Regions from separate parts of the Arthrobacter sp. YAF16 genome, predicted to be linked through region 1. Evidence: predicted binding sites of a transcription regulator. Region 1 holds the regulator's gene; the other holds the start of a gene.
The links. Region 1 encodes LexA, which represses DNA repair genes until DNA is damaged. Its sites were predicted from a motif close to TCGAACANNTGTTCGA; they were not measured.
Positions count from the first base shown of each region.

Region 2: a site for LexA is predicted at 6,564-6,579, ahead of AB4Y91_RS11675 (LexA family protein). Genes of this name have one in related genera too.

Region 1 covers NZ_JBFRDC010000011.1:44,167-59,139, reverse strand. The annotation lists gene AB4Y91_RS16075 (MFS transporter) at 1-826, shown strand, start outside; gene AB4Y91_RS16070 (cation diffusion facilitator family transporter) at 883-1,803, opposite strand; gene AB4Y91_RS16065 (GlsB/YeaQ/YmgE family stress response membrane protein) at 2,034-2,300, shown strand; gene AB4Y91_RS16060 (TrmH family RNA methyltransferase) at 2,412-3,311, opposite strand; gene rplT (50S ribosomal protein L20) at 3,377-3,847, opposite strand; gene rpmI (50S ribosomal protein L35) at 3,967-4,161, opposite strand; gene infC (translation initiation factor IF-3) at 4,277-5,311, opposite strand; gene AB4Y91_RS16040 (DUF1844 domain-containing protein) at 5,706-6,074, shown strand; gene AB4Y91_RS16035 (MFS transporter) at 6,138-7,457, opposite strand; gene AB4Y91_RS16030 (SseB family protein) at 7,521-8,426, opposite strand; gene priA (bifunctional 1-(5-phosphoribosyl)-5-((5-phosphoribosylamino)methylideneamino)imidazole-4-carboxamide isomerase/phosphoribosylanthranilate isomerase PriA) at 8,440-9,186, opposite strand; gene AB4Y91_RS16020 (hypothetical protein) at 9,283-9,441, opposite strand; gene hisH (imidazole glycerol phosphate synthase subunit HisH) at 9,442-10,200, opposite strand; gene hisB (imidazoleglycerol-phosphate dehydratase HisB) at 10,197-10,817, opposite strand; gene AB4Y91_RS16005 (histidinol-phosphate transaminase) at 10,885-12,003, opposite strand; gene AB4Y91_RS16000 (LysM peptidoglycan-binding domain-containing protein) at 12,105-12,449, opposite strand; gene lexA (transcriptional repressor LexA) at 12,901-13,650, shown strand; gene AB4Y91_RS15990 (ATP-dependent DNA helicase) at 13,907-14,973, opposite strand, start outside.
Region 2 covers NZ_JBFRDC010000005.1:58,212-73,184, reverse strand. The annotation lists gene AB4Y91_RS11715 (AAA family ATPase) at 1-248, shown strand, start outside; gene AB4Y91_RS11710 (vWA domain-containing protein) at 241-1,563, shown strand; gene AB4Y91_RS11705 (SRPBCC family protein) at 1,563-2,309, shown strand; gene AB4Y91_RS11700 (XdhC family protein) at 2,320-3,465, shown strand; gene AB4Y91_RS11695 (NAD(P)H-dependent oxidoreductase) at 3,512-4,057, opposite strand; gene AB4Y91_RS11690 (SDR family NAD(P)-dependent oxidoreductase) at 4,054-4,923, opposite strand; gene AB4Y91_RS11685 (L-threonylcarbamoyladenylate synthase) at 5,106-5,726, shown strand; gene AB4Y91_RS11680 (hypothetical protein) at 5,841-6,467, shown strand; gene AB4Y91_RS11675 (LexA family protein) at 6,593-7,024, shown strand; gene AB4Y91_RS11670 (Y-family DNA polymerase) at 7,043-8,332, shown strand; gene AB4Y91_RS11665 (AfsR/SARP family transcriptional regulator) at 8,439-9,296, opposite strand; gene AB4Y91_RS11660 (cupredoxin domain-containing protein) at 9,790-10,215, shown strand; gene AB4Y91_RS11655 (hypothetical protein) at 10,212-10,688, shown strand; gene AB4Y91_RS11650 (CDP-alcohol phosphatidyltransferase family protein) at 10,723-11,472, shown strand; gene AB4Y91_RS11645 (isopenicillin N synthase family dioxygenase) at 11,496-12,521, shown strand; gene ligD (non-homologous end-joining DNA ligase) at 12,534-13,556, opposite strand; gene AB4Y91_RS11635 (cation-translocating P-type ATPase) at 13,603-14,973, opposite strand, start outside.

The DNA of each region.
Region 1 (14,973 bases):
TGCCGCGGTCATTGCCTCGTCCCTGGTCGCCCCGACCAAACGGGGCTGGGCCATCTCGATGGTGATGGCGGGCCTGACCGTTTCCAACGTCATCGGTGTGCCGTTCGGGACCTGGCTGGGCCAGAACTTTGGCTGGCGGCTGCTCTTCCTGCTGGTCGGCCTGATCGGCATCGCCACCATGGCCATGCTGTGGAAGTTCGTGCCGTTCCAGAAACCCCACGCCGACGCGAGCATCCGCCGTGAACTCGGCGCGCTGAAGCGGCTGCAGGTCTGGCTCGCAGTCCTGATCGGCGTGGTCGGCTTCGGCGGTTTCTTCGCCACGTACACCTACATCGCGCACACCATGACCTCAGTGGCGGGCATTCCCTCGGAGTGGCTGCCGCTCGTCGTCGCCCTTTACGGCGTGGGCATGGTGGTGGGAAACATCGTCGGCGGACGGATTGCGGACAAGTCCGTCATGGGCACCATCTACTGGGTCCTGCCCGGCGTTGCCGTGGCACTCGTGGTCTACGCGGTGGCCGTGCACTGGCCCTGGTCCGCCTACGTGATGGTCTTCGTCGTGGGGGCCGCCGGTTCCATGCTCGTCCCGGCGCTGCAGACGCGGCTCCTCGATGCCTCCCCCGGCGCGCCGTCGCTGGCGTCCTCGCTGAACCATGCGGCCCTCAACGTGGCCAACGCCCTGGGCGCTTTCCTCGGCGGCCTCGTCATCGCTTGGGGCTGGGGCTACGTGGCGCCGGCCCTCGTGGGGGCGGTGCTGGCCATCCTGGGCCTCGGCGTCGCCGCCCTCAGCGGTGCGGTCGAACGCAGGAAGCCGCTGGTCCGGTAGCCGACTGAAGCGGTACCGGCCCAGCGGCCTCGGGTTGAACGGGTGGAACGCGCGAACTAGCTGGCGCTGACGCGCTGCACGTCCGGTTCCAGGTAAATCACCCGTGCGGTGGGCACGGCTTCGCGGATCCGGACCTCGGTGGCGTCGATGGCCGCCGCGATGTCCCGGCCCGAGTCGGCCGCGCCGACGCCGATCTTGGCCGCCACCAGCAGTTCCTCGGGGCCGAGGTGCATGGTCTTGATGTGGATGATGCTGGTGCCGTCGGACTCGATGGCGCCGCGGATCTTTGCGACGTCGGCCTTGGTCGCCGACTCGCCCAGCAGCAGGGACTTGGTTTCCACCGCCAGCACCCCGGCGATCGCCACCAGCAGCAGGCCGATCATCCCGGTGCCGAGGGCGTCCCAGATGCCGTTGCCGGTCACCAGCGTCATGCTCACGCCGAAGAGGGCGAAGGCCAGGCCCAGCAGGGCGCCGAAGTCCTCCAGCAGGATCACGGGCAGCTCGGGCTGTTTGGCGTTGCGGATGAAGTGGACCCAGCTCTGGTTGCCGCGCAGCGGGTTGGACTCCCGGATCGCGGTCCGGAACGAAAAGGACTCGGCGACGATGGCGCCGATCAGCACGGCCAGAGGGACCCACCAGAAGTCGCCTTCAATGCCGTGCGGGTGCTGGATCTTGCCCCAGGCCTCGTAGAGCGCAAACAGGCCGCCGACGGAAAAGAGCACGATCGAGACGATGAACGCGTAGATGTACCGTTCCCGGCCGTACCCGAACGGGTGTTCAGGGCTCGCTTCCTTCTTGGCGCGCTTTCCGCCGACCAGCAGGAGCAGCTGGTTCCCTGAATCGGCGAGCGAGTGGATGGCCTCCGCGAGCATCGACGAGGACAGCGTCAGGATGAATGCGACGAACTTGAGGACGGCGATCGTCAGGTTGGCGGCCAACGCCGCGACAATCGCCTTGGTACCGCCGTTTGCAGCCAAGAGAGCTTCTCCTTTGGAGGTTTTTCAGGGGAACGTGCGGAAAGCGCTTGGGGCCCGTGTCCGCAAGGAACACCGTACCCGTTTAGGCCCCGCCACCGCACCGCGGCGGGGCCGGTTTGCGGTACGTAACGATTGAGTGTGATGTTGCTGACACGCGATCACGCCTGTGTTAGCTTGAAGCCATAATCGGGATTCCTAAGGTGAATGCCGACGAATATGTAGGAGGAGACATGGGCTTTCTAGGCTGGATCATTCTCGGACTCATTGTAGGTGCAATCGTTAAGGCAATCATGCCTGGCAGGGTCGGCGGCGGCTGGGTCACCAGCCTCGTGCTCGGCGTCGTCGGGGCCGTTGTCGGCGGCTGGATCGGCGACCTGCTGTTCGGCGGCGGCAAGATGGAATTCTGGAACCTGGGTTCCTGGATCCTGGCCATAGTCGGCGGCCTCGTCGTAGCAGGCATCTACGGCGCCATCACCGGGCGAAACCGGACCACGTAAATCTCTCACGCCACCGCCCGGCAGCAATGCCGCAGCGGTGAAGGCACGACGGCGGGGGCTCACCAATTGGTGGGCCCCCGCCGTCGTTGGTTCTTCTAAAGGTGTTGCCGGCTAAGCCGTGCGCTGCTGCGACCGGGCGCTGGCGTAAAGGCAGACCGTTGCCGCGGTGCCCAAGTTGAGGCTTTCCGCCGCTCCGTAGACCGGCACGGCGACACGGTGGTCTGCGAGGGCGAGTTCCTCTTCGGAGAGCCCCTGGGCCTCGTTGCCGAACAGCCAGGCGGTTGGCTGTTCCAGGGCGTACTCTGATTCGGCCGCGGACGCGCCGAGCCGCCGGGCCGCGTTCTCGTCCTGGAGCCGGTCCAGATTCAGCTGGCCCTGGCCGTCCGCCGCGAGGACACCGATGCCGCGTTCCTTGCAGCGTGCCACCAGTTCCTCGACATCGGCGCCGAGCACCACGGGCAGGTGGAACAGGGATCCGGCCGTAGAGCGCACAGCTTTGGGGTTGTAGATATCAACGCTGGAGGCAGTCAGGATGACGGCATCCGCCCCGGCGGCGTCGGCGGCCCGGAGCACGGTTCCGGCGTTGCCGGGGTCGCGCACCTGGCACAGGACCGCGACCAGTTGCGGGTCCGCGTCCAGCACCTGATCGAGGCCGACGTCCAGGAAGCCGCAGACCGCGAGGATGCCCTGCGGGGTGACCGTGTCCGCCATCGCGGCCAGCACTTCGTCGGTGGCCAGGTACGCGCTGGTGCCCTCCGCGAGTGCCTCCAGGTCCGGGTGCCGGTCCAGGCAGGCCTCACTCGCGTAGACCTCGTAGACGATGCCGGGCTCCCCCGCGGCAACCCTCTTCTGGTGCAGGACCAGGGCTTCCCGGACGGCCTGCGGCCCCTCCGCCAGGAACTCGCTGCGCTTTAAACGGGCCGGGCGCCCGGCAAGCTGTGCCACCTTCCTCACTCGATCGGCTCGAGGGTTGGAAAGTGGAAAGTCTTGCGGGCGCCCGGTTTCGTTCATATAAGAACCTTAGTTGCTCTCGCGAGCAGTTCTTGAACGACGCTGTCTTTCGACGGCGGGAGGAACTACTTTGCGGCCTCGGCGTCAGCCTTCTTGGCAGCAGGCTTCTTCGCGGCAGGCTTCTTCGCAGCCTTCGGGGCCGCAGCAGCCTCGACCTGGACGGCCGGAGCGGACGTGTCGGCAGGCAGCGAGTCCTTGGCGACCTTGACCAGCGCGGCGAAGGCGTTGGCGTCGGAGACGGCCAGCTCGGCCAGCATACGGCGGTCAACCTCGACCTCAGCGGCCTTGAGGCCCTGGATCAGACGGTTGTAGGTCAGGCCGTTGGCGCGGGAAGCAGCGTTGATGCGCTGGATCCACAGGCGGCGGAAGTCGCCCTTCTTCTTCTTGCGGTCGCCGTAGCTGTACACAAACGAGTGCAGCAGCTGCTCTTTGGCCTTGCGGTACAGGCGTGAACGCTGTCCACGGTAGCCCTTTGCGCGTTCGAGGATAACCCGGCGCTTCTTGTGGGCGTTGACCGCCCTCTTCACACGTGCCACGTGCGTACTCCTTCAGAATTCTGATCCCAAGCATCTACTGCCGGAAAACCCGGCTGGCCTGAGAAGCCTTTTTGGTAGTGGACCGCTGCCAGGTGGCAATCGATCCGAGAACTTGGAACTTAGATGCCGAGCATCTTCCGGATGACCTTGGCGTCGCCCTTGAAGACGATCTTGTCGCCGGCGAGGCGGCGGGTCAGCCTGGAGGACTTGTGCTCGAGGTAGTGGCGGCGGTTGGCCTGCTGGCGGCGCAGCTTGCCGCTACCGGTCAGCTTGAAGCGCTTCTTAGCACCGCTGTGGGTCTTCATCTTCGGCATGGGAACCGATCTCCTTACGTATCCGCAGACGGGGTCTGCAGTCTTTCGTGCAGCCACCCCTGCGGGCGGCGTGCTGGTTGCTTGCTGCCGGACATTGCTGTCCGGCAGCCGTGAACTAGTTGGTCTTCTTGCTGCCCGGCTTCGGGGCGGCCTTGGGGGCCGCCGGCCGTGCCGCAGGCTTCGGAGCCGCAGGCCGGGCGACCGGCTTCGGTGCCGCAGCCGGCTTCGGCGCAGGCTTCTCGGCCGCCGGCGTTGCCGGTGCCGCAGGTGCCTTCGGTGCTGCAGCCTTGGGAGCGGCCGGCGCCTTGGTCACTGCGGGCTTCGCGGCGGCCTTCGGAGCTGCCTGCTTCGGAGCAGCCGCCTTGGGGGCCTTGGGGGCCTCCTGCTTCGGCTCTTCCTGGGCGGGGGCTTCCGTCGCCGGAGCCTCCGTCGCGGCTTCCTCAGCCTTGGGCGCCTCAGCGGCGGGGGCTTCCGTTGCCGGAGCCTCCGTCGCGGCTTCCTCAGCCTTGGGCGCCTCAGTCCGGACCTGGTAGCCCTCCGGCAGCAGGTCGGCAAGCGACTGCGTCAGGGGTGCCTCGGGGGCGGACGTGTCAACGCGGCCTCCGCCCGAAGACTTGGCTTCGTTCTCGGCCTTGGCTTCTGCGCGCTGCGTTGCACGGCGGGCCTCTGCCTTGGCTTCTGCCTTGTTCTTCAGCGGTCCGACAACCATGACCATGTTGCGGCCGTCGATGCGCGGGCTTGACTCCACGACGCCCACTTCGGCGACGTCGTCAGCGAAGCGCTGGAGCAGGCGGATACCCATCTCGGGGCGCTGCTGCTCACGGCCGCGGAACTGGATCATGGCCTTGACCTTGTCACCGGCGCCGAGGAAGCGGAGCGCGTGGCCGCGCTTCGTCTCGTAGTCGTGGGTGTCGATCTTCAGGCGGAAGCGGATTTCCTTCAGGACCGTGTTGGTCTGGTTCTTCCGGGCTTCGCGTGCCTTGACGGCGGCTTCGTACTTGTACTTGCCGAAGTCCATCAGCTTGCACACCGGAGGCTTGGCCTGCGGTGCAACTTCAACGAGATCAAGATCGGACTCGGCAGCCAAACGCAGGGCATCCTCAATACGGACGACGCCTACTTGTTCGCCTGCAGGGCCGACCAGCCGCACCTCGGGGACGCGGATACGCTCATTGATTCTTGGCTCGCTAATGTTAAAGCTCCTGTGTTCGTGAGGGGTACTCCGCCGGCAAATGAAGAAGGCCTCCAATTGCCGGAGCAATCGAAGGCCTCAAAGATCGGTACTGCCGTCCCCGCGAGGAGGAGGCATGCATACCCGCCAGGCTAAATGCCCGGAGAAAATGCCCGACCAGGTACCCGGCAACCTTGATTCCTAGGGAATACTCGCGGCTGACGCGGGTGGGAGAGAACTCCGCTTGCAAACTGAAAACCAATTCTACAGAAAGATACCGGCTCAACGCACGTGGCGCCGCCGGGTCTCTGTTCCGTTTGTGGACTTCTGCAGAAATAACGACATTCAGTTGGTCTGTGACAAGCTTACCAGCATGAGCACTCCAGACAGTAATTCACACGTTTACCAGCCGGCCGATGCCCAGGCCGATGTTTCCCAGCAGATCCGCGACATCTCCGAGGTCCCCGCGATCGAAGTCATTACCACCGCCGCCGTGCACCTGATGAGTGCCGCCGCAGTGAAGCTCGGCCTGGCCGCCGAGGAGAACGCCGAGGAGCTCAAGGACCTGGATGAGGCGCGCAAACTGATCACCGCCCTCGCCGGGCTGGTCACCGCCGCGGCCCCCGAGATCGGCTCCCAGCATGCCGGCCCGTTGCGCGACGGCCTGCGGTCCCTGCAGCTGGCCTTCCGCGAGGAATCCGCCATTCCGGACGCCCCGGGCAAGGGTCCGGGCGAGAAGTAGCGGACCACATCGGTCCGCCCGCCGCCGTCGTCGTTAACCCTCCGTTATCAGGGTTGCGGCAGGTCAGGCTGCGGCCAGCCGCCGCCGGCGGCGGTGCTGCAGCACCAGGCCCACGAGGCACAGCACGACGCCGGCCAGCCCCACCGAGACGAAGCCCGCGCCAGGGCCCACGCCGTCGATGAAAAGCCCGGCCAGCGGGGCGCCGAGTGCCACCCCGCCGGTAAGGGCGGAGCCATACCAGCCCATCGCCTCGCCTCGGCGGCCCTCCTCAACCAGTTCCGCCACCTTCTCGGACGCGGCAGAGAGCACCGGTGCGCACAGCAGGCCCGGCAGCAGCGAGAGCAGTGCGAGCGTCCAGGTGTCCTGGGCGAACGCCATTGGAAGGGTCAGTGCGGACATGCCCAGCAGCAGCAGGACCGGCGAGACGGGCCGGTGCATGGCGCCGTAGACCAGGCCGCCCAGCACCGATGCCGCGCACCAGAACAGGAACACGATGCCGATTTCGGCCTGATGGCCACCCGTCTGCAGGGCGGCGACAATGCCGACGTCGGTGCCGCTCAGCACCATGCCCGCCCCGGCTGCGACGGCGAAGACCGCCGCGACGGCGGCCGTGAACCAGGCGAAGTTGTGGATGACCTTGTGCCGCAAGCCGGGCCTGCTCTGCCGCCGCTGTTCCGCGGCGGCCAGCGGCGCCAGTTCCGCTGCAGCCTCCTGGACATGGGGTGCCGCGGCGACGAGGGCCGTCTCCGCACCCTCCTGCTGGCCCGCTTCGAAGGCCGGATCCGGTTCGACGCCGGGCGCGGCACTGCGGGTGGGCGGGTTGATCCACATCAGGAACAGGCCGGACAGGGAGGTGGCGACCCCCACCACGGTCAGGCCCAACACGGAGAATCCCGCGGTGGCGACGAGGGCCCCTGCGGCGGGGCCGATCATGAAGACCAGTTCGGTGCTGATCGCGTCCAGGGCGAAGGCTGTCCGCCGCTGCTCGCCGCTGGCCAGGATGCCCAGCGACTGGCGCACGACGCTGAAGATCGGCAGCGTCAGCAGGCCGCCCACGAAGACCAGTGGCAGCAGCAGCTGATAGCTGACGTGCGGCACGATCGACCAGATGACGGTCTCGGAGACGACCGAGGGGATCAGCGCCCTCCGCAGACCCACGGTATCCACGCGGCGGCCGCGCCACGGGGCGCCGACGGCAATGCCGATCGTCATGACAGCGGCTGCCGCCCCGGCCGCGGCATAGCCCTGGCCCAGGGTGAGGACGATGTGAAGGGTCAACAGCACGCCTGCGGCGGAGTGCGGGATGCGGGCGACCATGCCGACCAGCAGGAGGTTCCTGATGGGCCTCACGGCAAGCAGGTCCCGGTAAAGCGCGAAATTCACGAAACTGCATTCCTTTGAGTACTGCCTGCGGCAGCGCCGGGATGTCTCCGAACTGGCCGTCGGCTATTGAGCTGCGCGCTGCAACTTGATTTCGATCGAGTCAACCCGTTCAGCAAACGTTTCATTCCGGGCCCAGGCTTCGTTGAGGCCGGCCACGATGGACTGCACCGCGGCGGCGTCGAGTCCGTCTTCAAGGTACAGCACAACGCGCAGCTCCGGACCGGCGCCACCGCCGGGAAGCTGCCTGCCGCCGGCCTGCGCCGACGCAACGCCACCGCCGGGACGAATTTCCACGCGCCGGAGCGCCGGAACACCGGCCGCGGCCGCTTCGACCGCTTCCGCCACCGCCGGATCGCTGTAGCTCGGCGTCCAGGCGTGCTGCCGGGCCAGCGCCCACACGGCCGGGCGGCGCACCACGAAGGTGGCGGCGGAGCCGGGGTCCAGCACCAGCAGTTCGGCGTCCTCGGCAACGGCGGAGAGCGCGGCACGTGCCGCGTACACCGCCACGGGCCGGGCCTCGGGGTGCCACGCGGCCAGGGCTTCGGCCGAGGTGAACACCGGCAGCGCGGTCCGGCCGTCGGGCGCCTTGAGGGTCACCAGGGCCATATCCGCCTGCTTGTCCCCGTGTAGTTCCCCGCCGTACTGTTCCTTGCCTTCCTGGCCGATCACAGCCTCGCCTTCTTCAGCGAGCCGGGCGAGGATCGGCACGAAGACACGTGCGGTCGCCAGGGATGCCACTACCGATGCCTCGTCGCCCTGGCCGGCGGCCAGCGCTGCCAGCGCCGCCAGGTAGCCGGCGTCGGCGGCGCCGTCGTCGTCCTCGAAGTTGTGGATCCTGGCGTCGTCACCGCTGAGGCTGCGGCCCGCCCAGGGCTGCCCGGCCGAGTCCGTCGCGCCGCCGGCACCGGCGAGGGCGGCAGCGATATGCCCGGGCAACGGCCGCCCGGCGGGCTGGGTGCTGTGCTCCATGGCTGGGACGTGCCTAGCGGCGGCCGGCGACGTCGAGGGCCTCGGGCAGCGTGAAGTTCCCGTTGTAGAGGGCCTTGCCGACGATGGCGCCCTCGACGCCGAGCGGCACGAGGGAGCGCAGGACCTTGAGGTCTTCGAGGCTGGAGATGCCGCCGGAAGCCACGACGGGTTTGCCGGTCTTCTCCACCATTTGGCGCAGCAGCTCCACGTTGGGTCCCTGCAAGGTGCCGTCCTTGGTGACGTCGGTGACGACGTAGCGGGCGCAGCCGGCCTCTTCGAGGCGGCCGAGGACCTCCCAGAGGTCGCCGCCTTCCTTGGTCCAGCCGCGGCCGGCGAGGGTGGTGCCGCGGACGTCGAGGCCGACGGCGATCTTGTCGCCGAAGCGCTCGATCACCCGCTGCGTCCACTCGGGATTCTCCAGCGCCGCGGTGCCCAGGTTTACCCGGGCGACGCCGAGCTCCAGGGCCTTTTCCAGGGACTCGTCGTCGCGCAGGCCGCCGGAGAGCTCGACCTTGATGTCCAGCCGGCCCACGACTTCGCGCAGCAGTTCGGCGTTGGAGCCTCGGCCGAAGGCGGCGTCGAGGTCAACGAGGTGGACCCATTCGGCGCCCTGTTCCTGCCAGTTGAGCGCGGCTTCCAGCGGCGTGCCGTAGCTGGTTTCGCTGCCGGCTTCGCCCTGGACCAGGCGCACGGCCTGGCCGTTGACGACGTCGACGGCGGGGAGCAGCTCGAGTACCGGCAGCGGGGTTTCGGTGGTCATCGTAGGGTCCTCACGGTGTTGGGGCGGCAGGTCGGGATAGGGAGCGTGCTTGCGGGCCGGTCAGTTTTCCGGCTGGGGCCAGTTTCCCGGCAGGGGTCAGTTTCCCGGCAAGGTCAAGAGCCAGGCGGCCAGCAGCGACATCCCGGCCAGGAAGTAGAAGACGATCTGGACCCACAGCGGGCTTTTCTGCTGGCGGAAGGACAAGGCGCCGCCGACGAGCAGGCCGGCGAGGCCCATCAGGACTAGGGACCACATCTAGGCGGTCTGTTCCGGGGTGCCGGCCTGGCCGGTGCGGGCTTTGGCGCCGCCACGCAGGCTGTCGACCCAGTTGCGCAGCAGGCGCGCACCGGCGTCGCCAGACTTCTCCGGGTGGAACTGGGTGGCGCACAACGGGCCGTTTTCCACCGCCGCGATGAACGGGGCGCCGTGCTCGGACCAGGTAACGAGCGGGGCCGCCATGCGCGGCTGGATCACGTCGAAGTCCCAGTGCTGGACGCCGTAGGAGTGCACGAAGTAGAAGCGCTCGTTCTCGACGCCGGCGAAGAGCCGGGAGCCCTCCGGCACGGTGACCGTGTTCCAGCCCATGTGCGGCACGACCTCGGCCGGGAGGAGCTCGACCTTGCCGGGCCACTCCCCCATGCCTTCGGCGACGGTGCCGTGTTCCACGCCGGCTTCGAACAGGACCTGCAGCCCGACGCAGATCGCGAGCACGGGGCGGCCGCCGGCGACGCGGCGGCCGATCATGCGTACGGCGTCAACGGCCTTGAGCTCGTTCATGACGGTTTCGAAGGCACCGACGCCGGGGACAACGAGCCCGTCGGCGTTGAGCACGTCTTCGGGCTTGGAGCTGAGGATGACCTCGGCGCCGGCGCGTTCCAGGGCGCGGACGGCCGAGCGGACGTTGCCGGAACCGTAGTCGAGCACGGTGACGGTGGGCTTGCCCTCCGGCGAAGCCGGCTTCCTCGCGGCGTCGGGGTCGATGATGGCGCCGTCCCGGAGCACCTTGCCGGTCACAGTGCGCCCTTGGTGGAGGGAATGCCCTCGACGCGGGGATCCGGCTCCACGGCGGCCCGGAGCGCACGGGCGAAGGCTTTGAACTGGGCCTCGACGATGTGGTGCGGGTCCCGGCCGGCAGTGACATTCATGTGCAGGCAGATCCCGGCGTGCAGGGTGATGGCTTCGAAGACGTGCCGGGTCAGGGACCCGGTGAAGTGTCCGCCGATCAGGTGGTATTCCTGGCCGGCCGGTTCGCCGGCGTGTACCAGGTAGGGCCGGCCGGAGACGTCGACGACGGCCTGCGCGAGCGCCTCATCCAGCGGGACCGTGGCCTCGCCGAAGCGGCGGATGCCGGCCTTATTGCCCAGCGCCGTGCGGAGGACCTCGCCGAAGGTGATGGCGACGTCTTCCACGGTGTGGTGGACGTCGATGTGGGTGTCGCCCGTGGCCTTGACCGTCATGTCGATCAGCGAGTGCTTGCTCAGCGCGGTCAGCATGTGGTCGTAGAACGGTACCGAGGTGCTGATGTCCGAGACGCCGGTGCCGTCAAGGTTGATCTCGACCAGGACGGAGGATTCGCTGGTGGTCCGCTCCATGCGTGCGGTCCGGGCAGCGGCTGATCCGGTGTTGCTCATGTGGGTGTCCTTTGGATGTGGCGGGCGCCCGGCGAACGGGGCGGTGTGCGTGGGTCCTGGCTTAAGTCTAGGCGGACTGCACTTCGTGGCCGGTCAGGATCCGTTCCAGGGCTTCCAGAAACGCTGTGGTTTCCGTCTCAGTTCCGGCGGTCACGCGGAGGTGGCCGGGAATGCCGACGTCGCGGATGAGGACGCCGGCGTCGAGCAGACCCTGCCAGGTCTCGTGCGGGTTCTCGAGGCCGCCGAAGAAAACGTAGTTCGAATCCGAAGCGGCCGGCTTGAGGCCCATCCGGGTCAACTCCGTCACGATCCGGTCCCGCTGGCGCTTGATGTCCTCGACGTCGGCCATCAGCGCGACGCGGTGGTGCAGGGCGGCCAGCGCCGTCGCCTGGGTGATGGCGGAGAGGTGATACGGCAGCCGGACCAGCCGCAGGGCATCCGTCACCTCCGGCGCCGCCGCCATGTAGCCGAGCCGGGCGCCGGCCAGGGCGAAGGCCTTGCTCATGGTGCGTGAGACGATCAGCCGCTCCCGGCCGGGCAGCAACGCCAGGGCGCTGGGCGTCCCGTCGTGGGCGAACTCGTGGTAGGCCTCGTCGACGATGACGATGGTCTGGCTTGCTTCTCCGGCCTCGTAGACCGCCTCGACCACGTCAAGCCCCAGGCCTGTGCCGGTGGGGTTGTTCGGCGAACAGAGGAAGACGACATTGGGCTTCAGCTCCCGGACCTGGCGGGCCGCCGAGTCGGCGCTCAGCCCGTAGTCCTCGGCGCGTACACCGACGATGTATTCGGTGTCTGTGCCAGCGGCGAGCAGCGGGTACATCGAGTAAGTGGGAGGGAAGCCGAGCGCGGTGCGTCCCGGGCCACCGAAGGCCTGGAGGATTTGCTGCAGTACTTCGTTCGAGCCATTTGCTGCCCAGATGTTGGTGGCATCCAGTCCGTGGCCGAGATACTCGGCGAGGGCTTCCCGCAGTTCGGTGAACTCGCGGTCCGGGTACCGGTTCAGTCCCGCAGCGGCCTCCGTCACGGCTTCGGCTATGGCGGCGCGGACGTCCGCCGGGACTCCGTGGGTGTTTTCGTTGACGTTCAGCAGGATGGGGACATCCAGTTGGGGCGCACCGTAGGGGCGCAGTCCCCGCAGATTGGTCCGGAGGGGCAGTCGGTTGAGGCGCTCTAGCTGGTCAGTCACTTGCCCAGTTTAAGTGAGACCCGGCCCCGCCCCGAAACTGTGACCGCGAATGGCCGCCCGGCGGCACCGATGGCCCGGCGCGCCACTCGCCCAGGTAGGGCTTACTTGGAGGGTACGTAGAGCTGCTGGCCGGGGAGGACGCGGGCGGCTCCGAGGTTGTTGAGCTGAACGATGTCGGCGACCACGTCACGGGGGTCGCGCTCCGGGGCGACGGCACCGGCGATGGCCCAGAGGGACTCCCCCGGCTGGACCGTGACGGTGACCGTCGGGGTGAGCGAGAGCTCCGCGGCCGAGTCGGCGGCCTTGGCCGGAGCATTCAGGAAGCCGGACAGTGACAGGACGAGGACGGCCAACAGAACCAGCGGCAGCCCGAAGAAGACGAACCGGCCGCGGCGGGTCAGCCGCAGCCGAGCCTGCCGGGCTGGTGCCGCGGGTGCGGCCTCCATGGGGATGGAAACCAGCGAACCGGAAATAGCGCTTACTGCTGACATGAGCTGAGCCCTCCTGGACTTATCTGTGCCACTGGAAATACCTGTGCCGCCCGGCGTACTCCTCGTACCTGCCGCCAACCGGCCTAACCTTCAAACGCAAAACCCTTGAATGCGAACCCTCGAACCCGAAACTTCGAACACAGAACCGAAACCAGTGGACCGGACCAAGGGTGGAGCTTCGAACACATATTCGAACATTGCTATTCCTGTTTTAGCACTTATGAACGAACATTGTCGAGACTCGCTAGAACAAATGTTTGAAAAACCTTGTTGGCTGGCCTACTTTTGAATCACAGGACAACCACTTGTGTTGATGAACATCAGTTGATCAGCGGGGTCTGACATTTTCAGCTCGGCAGGTCCCGGTAGCCACAGCGGCCGGGCGGAATGGAAAGGCATGGCGAACATGGCAGCACAAGCCGCCGGCGGGAGGGCTTCCCAGCGCAGCCCCCAAACCGGCCGGGCGCCGAAAAGCCTGACCGTCCGGCAGAAAAAGATCCTGGAGACCATCCAGCGTTCCGTGACGGACAACGGTTACCCGCCCTCGATGCGCGAGATCGGCGACACGGTAGGGCTCGCCAGCCTCTCCAGCGTCACCCACCAGCTCTCGCAACTGGAAAAGCTCGGCTACCTGCGGCGGGACCCCAAGCGGCCGCGCGCCATGGAAGTCCTCATGCCGCTGACACTGGATGAAGGCACGACCAGGATTTCCGGCGTGGAGAAGTCCAGCGGCCTGCGGGCTGTCGGCGGCCTCGCCGTCTCGGAGCTTGCCAGCGCCACGGACACGGCCATGGTGCCGTTCGTGGGCCGTATCGCCGCCGGCGGGCCGATCCTGGCCGATCAGGTGGTGGAGGACGTGATGCCCCTGCCGCGCCAACTGGTGGGCCACGGCGAACTGTTTATGCTCCGGGTGGCAGGCGATTCGATGATCGACGCCGCCATCTGCGACGGCGACTGGGTCGTCGTCCGGCGTCAGAACGATGCCGTCAACGGGGACATCGTGGCCGCCCTGCTCGATGACGAGGCAACGGTCAAGACGTTCCGCCAGCGGGACGGCCACACCTGGCTGCTCCCGCAGAACACCCAGTACGAGCCGATCCTCGGCGACCATGCCGTCATTATGGGCAAGGTCGTCTCGGTGCTGCGCTCCCTGTAGCGCCCCTGCCACACCACTCTCCGGCCGGCCCATCTCCCGGCAGCTCGAAGGCCCCGTCCGCAGTTCCGGACGGGGCCTTCTGCGCTCCCGCCCGGTTCTTGGCACACTGACGGCGCGCCCGCCCGCGCGGTGCCGCGGTGACCCGGCAGTGCCGGTCCCGGGCGCGGAAAAAGCGGGCGGGAACGCAAGCGCCGGCCCACATACCCCCGGCCCGGCCCCGGCCGGCGGCAGCCTGCTTGGCGGGCCGCTTCACCGGTTACGTGGCGGGCTGCTTGGCGGGGCTCTCCTTGGCGAGGCGTTCCAGGGCGGCCAAGGCCACCGAGGTGTCGGTAGTGGGCCAGAAGGGGGGCAGGGCGGCCCGGAGGAACGCTCCGTACCGTTCGGTGGACAGCCTGGAATCGAGGACCGCCACCACGCCCTTGTCCGACGTCGAACGGATCAGCCGGCCGGCGCCCTGGGCGAGGCGGATGGCCGCGTGGGTCGCCGAGACGCTCATGAAGCCGTTGCCGCCGGACTGGGCCACAGCCCGGGAGCGGGCGGTCATCAATGGATCGTCCGGCCGCGGGAACGGGATCCTGTCGATCACTACCAGGCGGCAGGAGTTCCCGGGCACGTCGACACCCTGCCAGAGCGACATGGTGCCAAAGAGACAGGTGTCCGGCTCATCGGCGAACTGCTTCACGAGCGCGGTCATGGTCGACTCGCCTTGGCAGAGAATGCTCAGGCCCAGCCGGGGACGCATCGCCTCGGCCGCCTCCTCGGCGGCGCGCCGGGAAGAGAAGAGACACAGGGCGCCGCCGCCGGAGGCACGGATCAGCTTCTCGAGCTCATCGAGGGCTTCCGGGGATGTTCCCCGGCCCGGCTTGGGCAGGTGCTTGGCAACGTAGAGGATGCCTTGCTTCGGATATTCGAAGGGCGAACCGACGTCGACGCCCGTCCAGCTGGGTGCGCCCGGGCCCACCAGGCCGAGCCCTCCGGCCGCCGGCTCGAAAGCCGAACCGATCGCCAGGGTTGCCGATGTCAGGACGACTGTATGGTCGGCGAACAGTCCCTCGCGGAGCCGACCGGCGACGCTGAGCGGGGCGATGTTGATCAGGGCCGGCGCGGAGTCATCGGGCTGCGAGTAGCCCTGTTGCGGGTCGAAGCTGCTGTTGCGGGAGAACCAGACCACCTCGCGGTTCTCCTTGGCGGCCAGGAGCCGTTCGCACAGTTCCAGGATCACCATCAGCCGGGACCGCGCAAGCTGCCGGCCGCCGTCGGCCGTGTTGGCGCTGTCCCCCTTTGAATCGGAGAGCGCGGCGCGGCAGGCGTCGCGCAGCTGGT
Region 2 (14,973 bases), on a different contig from region 1:
CCAGCAGCGGCCCGCTGGCGCTGCAGGCCGCGGCGGTGATCACGCGGCTGCGGACCCTGGACCTGGCCAAGCCGCCCGGGATTTCCGAGGCCATCGACTGGGTCTCGGCGCTCGCGGTGCTGGGCATCGAACGGATCGACGCCGCGACGGCCGAACAGACCTGGGGTTCGATCGTGAAAAACCGCGACGACTTGGAGCTCGTCGGCTCCCGCGGCGCGGCCTGGCTGGTGGACGGCACCGATGGCTGAACCGAGGCAGCCCCTCCCGATGCGCACGACGCCGGCCGCCGGCCCGCCGTTCGTCGAGGCCGCCTCCCTGGCTGCGGCCTTCATCACGGCCCTGCGGGGCGCGGGCGTCACGTGCTCGCCGGACCGGGCGGCCCGGCTGGCGGTGGCACTCCGGCTGGTCCCGCCGACGAACCTGGAGCGGTTGTACTGGACGCTGCGGGTGGTGCTGGTCTCCAGCCGTGAGCAGTTGCCGGTGTTCGACGCCGTGTTTGGCGCCGTCTTCCGGGGCGGCTTCGATCCCGCCGCCGCGCTGGACCGCCACGCCGGCGAACCGGTCCCGGTCCCGGCAGCGCCGCCTCCCGCGGACGGTTCGCACACCCGGGCCGCCGCCGACACCGGTCGAGAGACCGAGCCGGGCCGCGCCGCCCGGCCGCCGCACCCCGCGGTAGCCGCGGGCCGGGACGACGCCGGAGACCGGCAGGGACCGGAGCGCGAGGCCGTCCTCGCGATGGCGTCCACGGAAGAACACCTGCACGGGATGAACTTTGCCGAACTCACCGAGGCGGAAGCTGCCGAGATCCGCCGGCTGGCCACCCGGATCCTGCTGGCAACACCCGTGCGCCTGAGCCGGCGCACGCGCAAGTCGCCGCACAGCAGCGCACGCCTGGACATCCGGGCCACCGTGCGGGCAGCCCGCCGCTCCGGCTACGACTCCCCCAAGCTCCTGTACGCCCGGCGCCGCGAGCAACGCCGCAAGCTGGTGCTGCTCTGCGATGTCTCCGGCTCGATGGAACCGTACTCCCGGATTTTCCTCTCGCTGCTGCAGGGCGCCGTCGCGAAGGCCGGGGCGGAGGCCTTCGTGTTCTCCACCAGGCTGACGCGCCTGACCCGGCAACTGGCCCAGCGCGACCCGGACCTGGCCCTTGCGCAGGCGGCCGCCACCGCACCCGACTGGGCCAGCGGCACCAGGATCGCCGAGAGCCTCCGGAGATTCGTGGACGAGCACGGCCGCCGCGGCCTGGCCCGGGGTGCCGTGGTGGTGGTCTTCTCCGACGGCTGGGCGCAGGAGGACCCGGCGCAGGTCGGGGCCCAGATGGCCCGGCTGCGCAGGCTCGCGCACCGGGTGGTCTGGGTGAATCCGCGGAAGGCAGCACCGAACTATCAGCCGTTGGCCGGCGGGATCGCCGCCGCGCTGCCCTACTGCGACGCGTTCGTCAGTGGACACAGCTTCACGGCCCTGGCGGAGTTGGCGGCGGCAATCCGGGGCGACGACCCGCCCGTGCCGGCAGGCCGCATAGGTGGAAGACAAGTGATCGCAAGTCAAGGGAGCAGCTAATGCAGATTGACAGCAGTTTCTCGGTGGTTGCACCGATCGGCAAGGTCTGGGACACGCTGATGGATTTCGAGCGGGTGGCCGGTTGCCTCCCTGGCGCGCAGATCCTGAACAAGCTATCCGACGACGCCTACCAGGTGGGCATGACGGTGAAGCTGGGCCCGGTGAACATGCAGTACAGGGGCCTGCTCAACGTCCTGGAGCGGAACGCCGCCGAGCATCGGGCCGTACTCGGCGGCAAGGCGCAGGAAACCCGCGGCCAGGGCACCGCGGAAGCCAAGGTCACGCTGGCCCTGGCGGAAGAGGGGACCACGACGCGCGGGACGGTCAGTGCCGATCTGGCGCTCTCCGGCAAGGCCGCGGCGATGGGCAAGAGCGTGATCGGCAGCGTCACCGAGCAAATGATGGGGCTCTTCGCGGCCAACCTGCAGGCCATGCTCGCCGAACCGACTGTCGGAGAGTCCCCGACCGTAGCGGCAGCGTCGACCGCTGCCGCTCCCGCAGGGCCGGGCACCGCTCCGCCGGCGGCTCCCGCTGCCGCAACCGCAGGCACCGCACCGGCGGGGCCCAAAACACCAGGGCCGTCGTCGGGCAGCCTTGACGCCTTCAGCCTCGCGAAGGGCATCGCTGCCGACCAGCTCTCCAGCCCCGGCAAAGTCCTCGGCCTGGTCGCCGCAGTGGCCTGCGTGGCTTACTGGGCCGGCCGGCGCTCGGCCCTCCGGATGCTCCGGCTCTGCGGAAGGCTCTAGGGAGAAGCCCATGCGGGACGTGCTGGAGGCCATCCTGCCGGACTGGCGGCAGGGCAGGACTGCCGGCCTGGCCACCGTCGTGAACACGTTCAAGTCCGCCCCGCGGCTTCCCGGCGCGTCGATGCTGGTCACCGCCGGCGGTGCCGCCGTGGGATCGGTTTCCGGCGGCTGCGTCGAGGGCGCCGTGTACGAGCTGGCCACCCAGGTCAAGGACGACGGCGTCCCGGTGCTGGTGCGGTACGGGATCAGCGACGACGACGCGTTCGCCGTCGGCCTCACCTGCGGCGGCATAATCGACATCTTCGTCGAGCCGGTCTCGCAGCAGCGCTTCGCCGAGCTCGACGGCGTACGGCAGGACATTGAGGATGAAAGGCGGGTGGGCGTTGCCACGGTGATCGAGCACCCGGACAGCAGCTGGCTGGGACGGCACCTGGTAGTGCGACCGGGCGGCTTCGAGGGGAACCTGGGCTCCGAGCGGGCCAACCTCGCCGTCGGCGACGACTGCCAGGGTTACCTGGCTGCGGGGCGTACCGGCATCCTGAGCTACGGTCCCGACGGGGAGCGGCTGGACAGCGGGATGCGGGTCTTCTTCACCAGTTACGCCCCGCCGCCGCGGATGCTCGTTTTCGGGGCCATTGACTTCGCCTCGGCACTCGCGCGGCTCGGGACCTTCCTGGGCTACCGGGTGACGGTTTGCGACGCCCGCGCCGTATTCGCCACGCCGGCCAGGTTTCCCGAGGCCGCCGAGGTGGTCAACGAATGGCCGCACCGCTACCTTTCCCGGCAACAGGAGCAGGGACTGGTGGATGAACGGACCGTCATCTGCGTGCTCACGCACGACCCGAAATTCGACATTCCGCTCTTGGAGGTGGCCCTGCGCGGACGGCCGGTGGCCTTCGTCGGTGCCATGGGCTCGCGGCGTACCCACGAGGACAGAATGAGGCGCCTGCGAGAGGCGGGGCTGGGCGGGGCGGAACTGGCCCGGCTGCACAGCCCCGTGGGCCTGGACCTCGGCGCACGGACCCCGGAGGAGACGGCGGTGTCCATCGCCGCGGAAATCATCGCCAAGCAGTGGAGCGGCAGCGGCGAACCGCTGCGGCAGCTGGACGAGCGGATCCACCACGAGGAACAGAACCGCGAGCAGCAGCAGGCCTAGCGGCTGCCCGGCTACAGGGCTGCCCGCAGCCCAGGAAGCTCACCGCTCAGCGCGCGGCGGCGGGGACGGCCGAGAGCAGCTCCCGGTAGCGCGCGGCGTGCGCGGTCAGTTCCTCCGCCGTCACCCTCGGGGCCGCATGCAGGACCAGCGGGTCTGCCATTTCCAAGCCGCAGAGGTGCGCGGTGGCCTCTAGGGGACGCAGCAGCTCGGCCATGGTGAAGCGGTTGTGCCCCGTCGGCGTATATGAGGATTCGGGGCCGCCGGTGGAGATGACCAGCTGCAGCCGCTTGCCGTGCAGGGCGTCCCCGCCGGCGCCGTAGGCGAAACCGTAGGTGAGCACCTGGTCCATCCACTCCTTCAGCACACCTGGAACGGAGTACCAGTGCCACGGGAACTGCAGGACGATGGTGTCATGCCCGCGCAGGAGTTCCTGCTCCCGGGCGGCGTCGACGCGCCGGTCCGGGTACGCGGAGGCGAGTTCCCGGACGGTCACGCCGTCGAGGTCCCTGATGGCGGCGGCGAGCTGCGCGGTGATCCGGGACGCCGCCAGGTCAGGGTGGGCGACGACGACGAGCGTGCGGTGTGCGGTCATGGAAAGTTTGTGCTTCTTTCAGAATCGGGTTCGAGGCCTACCAGCGCGCTGCTGAGCCGCCAGAGGAGGTCGGCATCGGCCTGGTTGTAACTGCGTTTTGATGATTTCCTGGCTGTGCTGTTGGCAAAGTACTGGCCCGTGACATTGTCAAGCTCGGGCGCCGAGGCGAGGTGTATGGAGGTCCGGGCGCCTTGCTCCGGAGTCTTCATCCAGCGCTGGATCAGCGGCGTCAGGAACGCCTGCACCCGGCCCGGATCTTCCGCGCCGAACGCTGTCGCCACCACCCCGGGGTGCAGCGCGTTTGCCGTCACCCTGGTGCCGGCGAGCCGGGCGGCAAGGCCGTAGGTGAACAGGACATTCGCCAGTTTCGATTGGTTGTACGCGCGCTGGCCCGAGTAGGAGTGTTCGCCCTGCAGATCCGCGAAGTCCATGCGGCCCATGGCCTGGGCCCCTGAGGAGACTGTCACGACCCGTGCCGGCCCGCTCTCCTGCAACCGCTCCAGGAGCAGGTTGGTGAGCAGGAAAGGCGCGAGGTGGTTGAGCGCGAAGGTGTGTTCGAGTCCGTCAACGGTGGTGCGGCGGCTGTTCCAGAATCCGCCCACATTGTTGACCAGGACATCGAGGCGGTCCAGGGCCTGCAGCACCTCGTCGGCCAGGCGGCGGACCTCCTGCTGGGACGACAAATCTGCGATGAACACCTCGACGGGGGCCGACGCTACCGTGCGGATCTCCTCCGCTGCCCGCGCCGCCCGGTCAGCGTCGCGTCCCGTGATGGCCACCCGGGCGCCCCGGGCCGCCAGACCCAGCGCTGTGGCCTTCCCGATTCCGCCGGTGCCACCGGTGATCAGGACCGTCTTGCCTGCCATGGATCGCATTCGGGGCTCGCTCTCGCTGCTGGTTCGCCGGTCCACGCTTCCGCCTGCGGACCTAGACAGGACTGTCTATGCCGAACGAAGCTACCAGACAGAATTGTCTGTGCACAAGCCGGGGCCGTCGACGGCCGGAGCTGCCGCGCCGCGCGGGCCAGCCGCGGGCGTAAGCTCGTGCCATGGCGAGATATTTCGATGTGCACCCCGACAACCCGCAGCCGCGATCCATCACGCAGGTGGTGGAGATGGTCAAGTCCGGCGGCCTGATCGCCTACCCGACCGACTCCTGCTACGCCCTCGGCGCACAGCTGGGAAACCGGGACGCGCTGGACAGGATCCGCGCCATCCGGCACCTGGACGATAAGCACCACTTCACTCTGGTCTGCAAGGACTTTGCCCAGCTCGGCCAGTTTGTCCAGATCGACAACGACGTGTTCCGCAGCATCAAGGCCGTGACGCCGGGCAGCTACACCTTCATCCTGCCCGCTACCAAGGAAGTGCCGAAGCGGCTGCTGCACCCCAAGAAAAAGACGGTCGGTGTGCGCATCCCGGACAACAAGGTGGTCCAGGCGCTGCTGGCCGAACTCGGCGAGCCATTGCTCTCCAGCACGCTGCTGCTCCCGGACGAGGAAGAGCCGCTGACCCAGGGCTGGGAAATCAAGGAGAGGCTGGACCATGTGGTGGACGCCGTCATTGACTCCGGGGACTGCGGAGCCGAGCCGACAACCGTCATTGATTTCTCCAGCGGCGTCGCCGAGGTCGTCCGCCACGGCATGGGCGATCCGTCGAGGTTCGAATAACGCCGGGAACAGCGACCGCCGGCTTGGCCCGGCGGGTACTTGCCGCGACGCCCCCGGCCCCCTAGTGTTCGGATCATGGCCGCGCCCGGGGGAAACGCACGCTGTCGACAACGCATGACGCCGACGCTGCTGTCCGTGGCGTGCCTCGTCATTGGGGCGGTGACGGCGGGCTGCGGTTCGGCTCCGCCGGCGGAGCCGGCCGGCGAGCCAGCACTGACCAAGCTGCCGGCAGCCTCGGCCGCGGCCGGGACGGGAGCCGGACTGTCGCCGGGCATGACCCTGGCGCCGGCGCCGCCCGTTCCGCCAGCCCCCGCCCGGCACGGTGCAGATGAATGCCTGCCGCAGCATGCCGGGGTCGCCGCGGCCAACGGGCCCCTTGAGTGCCAGTACTTCACTTCAGGCTCGATGATGCCGGCCTCTGTGCCCCGGGGTCCGGGACTGAGTTCCGGCGACTACGCCGTAAGGTTCAGCAGCGTGGGTGGCCACGCACTGATGACAGTGCGGATCCGCTGCGCTTCGTACGTGGTCAGGGTCGGCATTGCCGGCGAAACAATCACACCGGACCCGCGGACACTGGAAAGCTTTGTGGGCACGTGCAACTTCCCGTGGGACCAGGAACAAGCACGGATGAAGCGCTACCTTCAGGCTCCGCTTCAGTTTGCGCGCCGGGAAAGCGGCATTGTGCTGCACAACCCGGAATGGGGAGTCACGCTGTTCGGCACCCCGTACGAGGCCGCCTGATCCCCCAGACCCCTCCTCCCGGGCCCGTGCCCGCACGTCCGGCCGGAACCTTCAGCAGGGTCGGTCAAATGTCAGCCCCCGGGGCTACACTTTAATTCGAACATATATTCGAAAAAGGGTGTGTTGTGGGCGTAATCATCGGGCCGCGCGTGATAGATGCGGGCACTTCCCTGCTGTCGGTCCTGGTCTCGCCGGTGGCGGTCGCCGCCGGCTATCCGTCGCCGGCGCAGGACTACTTTGACGGCAGGATCGACCTCAACGAGCACCTGATCAAGGACATCACCAGCACCTACGTCGTGCGGGTGTCAGGGGACTCGATGGAGGGCGCCGGCATCAGCGACGGGGACGAGTTGATCGTCAACCGGGCGCTCGAGCCGCGCGACGGGTGCGTCGTCGTCGCCGTCCTCGACGGCGAACTCACCGTCAAGCGCCTCCGCGTCACCCCGTCAGGCGTGGTCCTGCAGGCGGACAACCCGCGCTACCCCGACATCCGGGTCCCCGCCCTCTCCGACCTGGTCATCTGGGGCGTCGCCACCCGGTGCCTGCACCATGTCTGAGACCAATGTCTGAGCCCCATGCCTGAGGCCCGGCCCGGCGGCAGTATTGCCCTCGTGGATGTGAACTGCTTCTATGCCAGCGCCGAACGCGCGTTTGATCCCTCACTGGAGGGCAGACCGGTGGTCGTGCTGTCCAACAACGATGGTTGCGCCGTCACCCGTTCGCCCGAGGCAAAGGCCCTCGGCATCCCGCTCGGGGAACCGTGGTTCAAACTCGCCCCGCGGGCCAAGGAGTGGGGGCTCGTGGCCAAGTCCAGCAATTACGAGCTCTATGGCGACATCAGCGCGCGGGTGATGGAACTCCTGGGCCGGTATTCGGCCTGGCTGGAGGTCTACAGCATTGACGAGGCCTTCCTGGGCGTGCGCGGAAACCCGGAGGAACTGCTGCTGCTGGGGCAGGCCATGAAGACGGCGGTCCGGCGGAACGTCGGTGTTCCGGTGTGCGTCGGCATTGCCGGGACCAAGACCCTGGCGAAACTGGCCAACAAGTGGGCCAAACACAACCCGGCGTTCGACGGCGTCTGCCACTGGGATTCCGTTCCCGCCGACCGGCAGGAACGTCTCATGGCCGGCCTGTCCGTGATCGAGCTCTGGGGCGTTTCCACGCGCCTGACCAAACGGTTGAACGCGCTGGGGATCCATACCGTGCTTGACCTTGCCAGGGCGGACCCGGTCCGGATCAGGGACCGTTTCTCGGTGGTGCTTATGCGCACGGTCTTGGAACTGCGGGGGACGCCCTGCATCCCGCTCGAAGAGGAACGCATCGGCCGCGACCAGCTGATCTTCAGCAGGTCGTTCGCGACGCCGATCAGCACACCGGCCGGAATGCGCCAGGTCGTCGGGATCTACGCGCAACAGGCCAGCGCCCGGCTCGCCCGGCACGGCCTGCAGGCCAAAGTCCTGACTGCTTTTGCCGCCACATCCCACTACAACCCCCGGGACAGTTCGCACCCCTCGGTGTGCGTTTCGCTGCCGATGCCCACCGCGGACCCGGTGCTGCTGGCCAGGGCTGCCTACGCCCTGCTCCCCCGGATCGACGACGGCGTCAAGTATGCGCGGGCCGGCATCATGGTGACCGACCTGCGCCCGACAGCCAACCAGGCCCCGCTGGCCGTGTTCGAGAACCCGCATGAGGAGCGCGGCATCGGCCCGCTGCTGGAGGAGGTCAGCCGGAAGTACGGCCGGGGCTCCATTGGTCTGGGCCACGCCGGAATCCGCGGCGGCCCCGACTGGACGATGAAGCGCGACATGCTCTCCCCGCGCTACACAACCCACTGGGACGAACTCCCCTTGGTCAAGGCCGCCTGACGGCGCCGGCACGAAGGTAGGACCGGGGCACCGTGGCACTGTGGCACCGGGGCACCGCAGTGCGCCATGCCGCCCGGACTCCGGCGCGCAGCGCCGCCCTGATCGATCAGGCCGTGGTCCGGACCCGCTGCAGGAAGGAATCCAGGATCCGTCCGGCGTTCTCACCTAGCCGGTCATCGACCGCCGGACTCTGCGGTCCCGCCACGTGCAGCCGATCCCACAGCAACAGGAGGGCCGCCAGCACCTCGGAGAGCCCCGTATCCGCCTCCGCGCGCCGCCGCAGCAGCCGGAGGTGCGCCGCCTGCAGGGCCGGTCCCGGAGAGCAGGCCAGGTCGCGGCTGAAGAGGCGGCGGCAACGGTCATAGGCGGACAGGCCCTCGACCGGGAGGCCCGCGATTTCATACGCCGCCACCAGGGCCAGCCAGGCCCGTTCATTCAGCGGCTCCAGCCGGACGGCCGACTGCGCCCAGCGGATCCCGTCGTCGTGACGACCCAGGAGCGTTGCCGCCTCGGCGGCGGAGATCATGGCCGCCACGCGTTCGGCGGCGTGACGAGTACGGGCTTCGTCGGCCCAGTCGGCGACGAGTTCAAAACCGAGGAGAGGCTTGGCGGAGAGTTCCAGCGCTTCGACTAGGAACCGATAGGCCCTCGCCGGCGCGGCAAGGTCAGCTGCGCTGAGCAGGCAGCGGAAGCGCGAGAGGTCCAGGTCCACGAGGCCGGGATCGAGCACGTATCCGCTGTTCGCGGTCCGGAGTGGTCCCGTTTTGGTCTGTCCCGGCTGGATTGCCCGGCGGATGCCGCTGACATAGCTCTCCAGCGTGGCCACGGCCCCGTCGCTGGCACTTGGCCCCCAGAGGATTTCGATCAGCCGGGTCTTGGAGACAGGCGTGCCCAGGTTCAGCAGGAGAATTTCCAGAATGTGCCGCGGCTTGCAGCCGCCCAGATCCGCGGCCGTGAGTGCCACACCCTCACGGCGGACTTCCAGTGATCCAAAAAGCTGAACCGATATGGCTGGTGCTGTTGCCGGCAAGTTGTGCATGATGTTCTCCGATTTCCCGGGCCCCGTTGCAATCGCGTTGGTCAAAGACATGCCGCCTCCCGGAGCCACCGTGACACGGTGGCCCGGAGGCAGCAAGCGTAGGAAACTACCCGATTTTCGGGAGGCCAAAAGTCGGGTAGGGGCATCCGTGCGTTGAGTACGCACCCCCGAGGAAATACAGGTAGCCGGCAGCCTGGCCAAGTAGCTTCCGGGGGCAAGCAGGGCTCCTTCAAGTAGCTGCACCCTCACCCGGGTCTGTCGCGCCGGGCCGTCGTTCGCTCCACGCCCCCCTCGGAGCGCCCGGGAATTTCGGCTGAAGACCCCGCCGGCGCACCGGCGCCATGTGCCCGTAACGGGAGCAGAATTGAAGCAGGCAACTTCACGTCCACAGCCGCGTCAAGGTCTAAGAGGGTGCGCTATGAACACCGGGAATGTTCGCGTCACGCTGCTGCTCGCGGCGGTCCTGCTGGGTGCCGCGGGATGCGCACCGGGAGGCGGGAACACGGCTCCGGCGAGCGCATCCGCGAAAGAGGGCATGCAGATGGGCTCCGGAGCCTCCGGCGGCCCGCCCGGCAGTTCGTCCGCGGCGGCGTCGACGGCGGCGATCACCGTGCGCGACTTTGCGTACGGCACGCCGCTGGTCGTCGCCGCCGGGGCGCAGGTCACCGTGACGAACATGGACAGCGCCGAGCACACGGTCACCGCGGACGACGGCCCGGCGTTCGACGTCGACGTCAAGGGCAGCGGCGGCACCGCCACCTTCACCGCGCCGTCAAAGCCGGGAACGTACGCCTATCACTGCACCTTCCACCCCGGCATGCACGGAACGCTGACGGTCAAGTGAACGTCCCGATCCGCAGTGGGACGCGGGGACGGGACCTGGCCCTGCGGTCGCTGACGGCCGTGGCCCTGCTGATCGACGCCGGGGTCCACCTCCATCTCGCACCCGGCTACCAGGCCGGATCCCCGCAGGGTATCGGCCAGGGCACCCTCTTCCTGCTCGAATCCGCGGCGGCGGCGCTCGCCGCCCTGGCGGTCCTCCTGCGCGGCAGCAGGACCGCCTATGCGTTCGCCTTGCTCGTGGCGTTGAGCGCCTTCGCTGCCGTCGTGTTCTACCGCTACGTGGACCTGCCCGCATTCGGCCCGTTTCCGGCCATGTACGAGCCCGTCTGGTACCCGGAGAAGACGGTCAGCGCCATTGCGGAGGGTGCCGGAGTTGCGCTGGCGGGCATCGGCCTGGCTTGGACCCGGCACGCCGGCCAGCCCTCGCCGACCGGCCCGCCAGTCCGCCGCCGCCCTGACCGACCCCCGAGCTGAGAAGTGCGTTGTTAGCATTGGGGGCGAGGTGACCATGCCCCACAGATTCCCGCGCCGTGCGGCGGCCGACGTGACCGCCGCCGTGGCTGCCTACCTCGGCGCCGGCAGCTGGCTCGCATGCCTTGGCTCCCCCGGCGTTACAGCCGGTGTCCTGGCCGTCGGCGCCGGCGCCGCCGTGCTCGTCCGTACGGCCGGGTCCATCCTGCTGCGGGAGCCCCGCGTGTGCACGCCGGCCGACCGCGTCACCCTGGTCCGCGCCGTGCTGGTGGCGTGTTGCGCTGCCCTCACGGTCGCCGGCATCCTTGGCCGGCAACCGCCCGCCGCGGTCCTCGTCTTCCTGGGCGCCGCAGCCTTCGCGCTCGACGCCCTGGACGGTCCTGTGGCGAGGCGGACCGGGACCGCGTCCGCGGCGGGAGCGCGCCTGGACACCGAGACCGATGCGGCGCTCACCCTGGTGCTGTCCTGCGCCGCCGCGGTGTCCACCGGGGCGTGGGTCCTCCTGATCGGACTCATGTACTACGCGTTTGCCGTCGCGGGCAGGTTCCGTCCGGGCCTGCAGAAGACTCTTCCCCCGTCGCCCCTCCGCAAGGCCATCGGTGCACTTCAGCCCTTTGCCCTGCTGCTGGCCCTGACGCCGGGTGTCCCGTCCGCGGCGGGCACGACGGCGCTCCTCGTGGCGCTTGCGCTCCTACTCTTCTCGTTTGGCCGTGACACCGCCGCGCTGGAGCGGCTGCACCGCTCCGGCCCCGTTGCTGCCGCCACTCCGGGCACCTTCAATAGCTGAAGTACCGGTGCTACCTTGCAGTGATGGACACTCGAACCGAATCAATCCCGGTGTTGGACCTGGGTGCGGCGAGAAACGACGACGGTTCATTCAACCCCGCCTTTGTTGCCGACCTCCGCGACGCCAGCCACCGGGTGGGCTTCTTCCAGTTGATCGGCTATGGCGCCACCGGCGCGCAAGTCGATGAGCTCTTCGACGTCACGCGCCGGTTTTTCAATCTTCCGGAAGCGGACCGGCTGGCGCTGGACAACCGCAAGTCGCCGCATTTCCGCGGCTACACGCGGCTCGGCCACGAAGTGACGCAGGGACGGCCGGACGCACGGGAACAGCTGGACTTCGGTCCCGAGCGCCCCGCCCTGCGCGACTACCCGGCCGAGCAGCCGTACTGGCTGATCCAGGGGCCCAACCTCTGGCCGGATAAGGCCCTCCCGGAGCTACGCACCGTCGCCATGGCCTGGGCCGACCGAATGTGCGTGGTGGGCGCGGAACTGCTGCGCGCGATCGCGGTCTCGCTGGAACTTCCGGAAGACCACTTCGCCGCCGCCTTCGAGGGGACACCCGCGTGGATGGCCAAGCTCACGCACTACGTCGGCGGCGTGGTCCCGGCGGCCGGAACCCAGGGCGTCGGTGCGCACGCCGACTACGGCTTCGTCACCCTCCTGCTGCAGGACCGGGTGGGCGGCCTGGAGGTGCGGCCGCACGGCAGCGACGACTGGATTCCGGTGGCGCCGCTCGAAGGGGCTCTGGTGGTGAACCTGGGCGAAATGCTGGAGGTTGCGACCCAGGGGTACCTCTCGGCGACGATCCACCGGGTGCAGGCGCCGCCGCCCGGCGTCGACCGCTATACGGTTCCGTTCTTCTGGTCGCCGCGGCTGGACGCCGTCATCGATCCGGTCCCGCTGCCGCCGGCCCTGGCGGCGCAGTCCCGCGGGCTTTCGGACGATCCGGACAACCCGATGCTCGCCTCCTACGGGGCGAACGTGCTCAAGGGCTGGCTCCGCGCCCACCCCGAGGTCGCCAGGCTGCACCACCCCGAACTGGTCCAGTAAGAGGGTCCGTTTCTAGTCCTTGCTCCGGGCCCGGCTGGGCTGCACCCGCGGCGGCTCGCCGGGCATTTTCGGGAAGTCGGGCGGGAAGGGAAGCTCGCCGAGACCCGCGGCCACGTCCCGTTCCCACCACCCGAGCAGGGCCTCGATGGAGCCTGGGCTGGCATGCATGTCCGCCCACGGATCCCCGGTGGCCTTGAGCCGGGCGGGAACGGTGGCGACGGTGAAGTCCTTGGGGTCCGCGCCGTCCAGCTCGTCCCACTCCAGCGGGCAGGATACGGTGGCGTCGGGCAGCGCCCGCGGGCTGTAGGCCCCGGCCATGGTGCGGTCACGGTTGGCCTGGTTGAAGTCGATGAACACCCGCGTGCCGCGTTCCTCCTTCCACCACGCTGTGGTGACCTTCTCCGGCATCCGGCGCTCGAGTTCGCGCGCGGCGGCGATGACGGCGTGCCGCACCTCGAGGAACTCATGCGCGGGCTCGATCGGTGCGAAGACGTGGAGCCCGCGGTTGCCGGAGGTCTTGATGAAGGCCGTCAGCCCCGCTTCGGCCAGCACCTTGCGCAGTTCCTGGGCCGCCGGCACGGCGTCCCGGAAGCTGGTGCCCGGCTGCGGGTCAAGGTCGATCCGCAGCTGGTCCGGGTTGTCCGGGTTCGCAGCCCGCGACGCCCACGGGTGGAAGACCACCGTGTTCATCTGCACCGCCCACACCGCGGCGGCTATCTCATCGATCACCAGCTGGGGATGCGACCGGCGGCTCGGATAGACCACGTCCACGGCCCGCACGAAGTCCGGGGCCCCCTTGGGCGGGTTCTTCGAGAAGAACTGCTCGCCGTCGACGTCGCCGGAGAACCGCTGCAACGTGATGGGGCGGCCGCCATTAGCAGCCAGGAATGCGTCCCCGACGGCGACCATGTAGTGGGCCAGGTCCAGCTTGCTCAGGCCCGCTTCGGGCCACAGCAGCCTGCTGGGACTGGAGATCCTGACTTCCCTGCTGCCGTCTGGTCCCGCAACGGAGACCGTCGTTTCTTCCCGCGCCATGAGGATCAAGCTACCCCGGGGCGCTGTCCAAGGAAAGGAGGCAGCGTCAGGGCCGGCGGACGGTCTTGTAGATTTCGAACCAGACCACCCCGGCGGCCCCGGCCACGAGCGCCAGCAGCCAGTCCCCCGGCCCCAGCGGCCCCAGGTCGAAGGCGCCGCGCAGCCCCGGGACGCTCAGCAGCACCACCAGGAACAGCGCCGCACCGCCGACCACCCACTTCAACGTCCGGTTCCGGCGCTCGCGGAACGTCCGCCAGACCGGCAACCGCCAGGACCGGTTCACCAGGATCAGCGACAGGTTGCCGATGACCAGGGTGGCGAAGGAGACCGAACGGACGACGTCGTCCGCCTTCCCGCTGCCGATGCTCCAGAGGTAGACGCCGACGACGGCCGCCAGCACGGCGAGCCCCTGGCAGGCGGCGATGACCAGGACCCGGCGGCCGAAGATGCCCTGGCCGGCCTTGCGCGGCGGCTGGTCCATGATCGCCGGGTCGATCTCCTCGGCTTCGAAGACCACGGAGCACGCCGGGTCGATGATGAGTTCCAGGAACGCGATCTGGACCGGCAGCAGCACCAGCGGCCACTCGCTGACGAAAACCGGCAGCAGGGACATGCCGACGATCGGGACGTGGACGGCGATGGTGTACGCCAGCGCCTTGCGCAGGTTGTCGAAGATCCCGCGGCCCTGGCGGATGCCGCCCGCGATGGAACTGAAATCGTCGTCGGTGATGACCAGGTCCGCGGATTCGCGGGCCACATCGGTGCCGCGCGCGCCCATGGCGATGCCAATGTCCGCCGCGCGCAGGGCCGGGGCGTCGTTGACGCCGTCGCCGGTCATGCCGACCACCTCGCCGTTGACCTTGAGGGCACGGATCAGCCGGAGTTTCTGCTCCGGCACCATCCGTGCGAACACGCTGACGGTCCGGATGCGCCGGGCCAGTTCATCATCCGCCATGGCCTCGAGCTCGGGGCCTGTGATGACGCCCGCGCCGTGGTCCAGGCCGATCTCGCGGGCGATCGCCAAAGCCGTTCCGGGATAGTCCCCGGTGATCATCACGGTCCGGACCCCCGCCCGCGCGCAGGCCGCGACGGCGTCGGCCGCGCCAGGCCGCAACGGGTCGTTCAGGCCCACGAGGCCGAGGTACTCAAAGTCGAAATCACGCTGGAATTCCGGCAGGCTCCCGGCCCGGTCGAACACGGCGCGCGCCACGGCGAGGACCCGTTGGCCGCCGGCGGTGGCCGTCTCGACTTCGGAGGTGAGGACCGCAAGCTGGGCCGGGTTCAGGCGGCACAGCCTGGCAATCGCTTCCGGGGCACCCTTGGCGGCCACGACGTAGCGGTTTCCGTCGGGCGCGCGCCAGACGTGCGAGAGGGCCAGCAGGCCTTCGGAGAGCGGGTACTCCCGCACCAGTTCCCA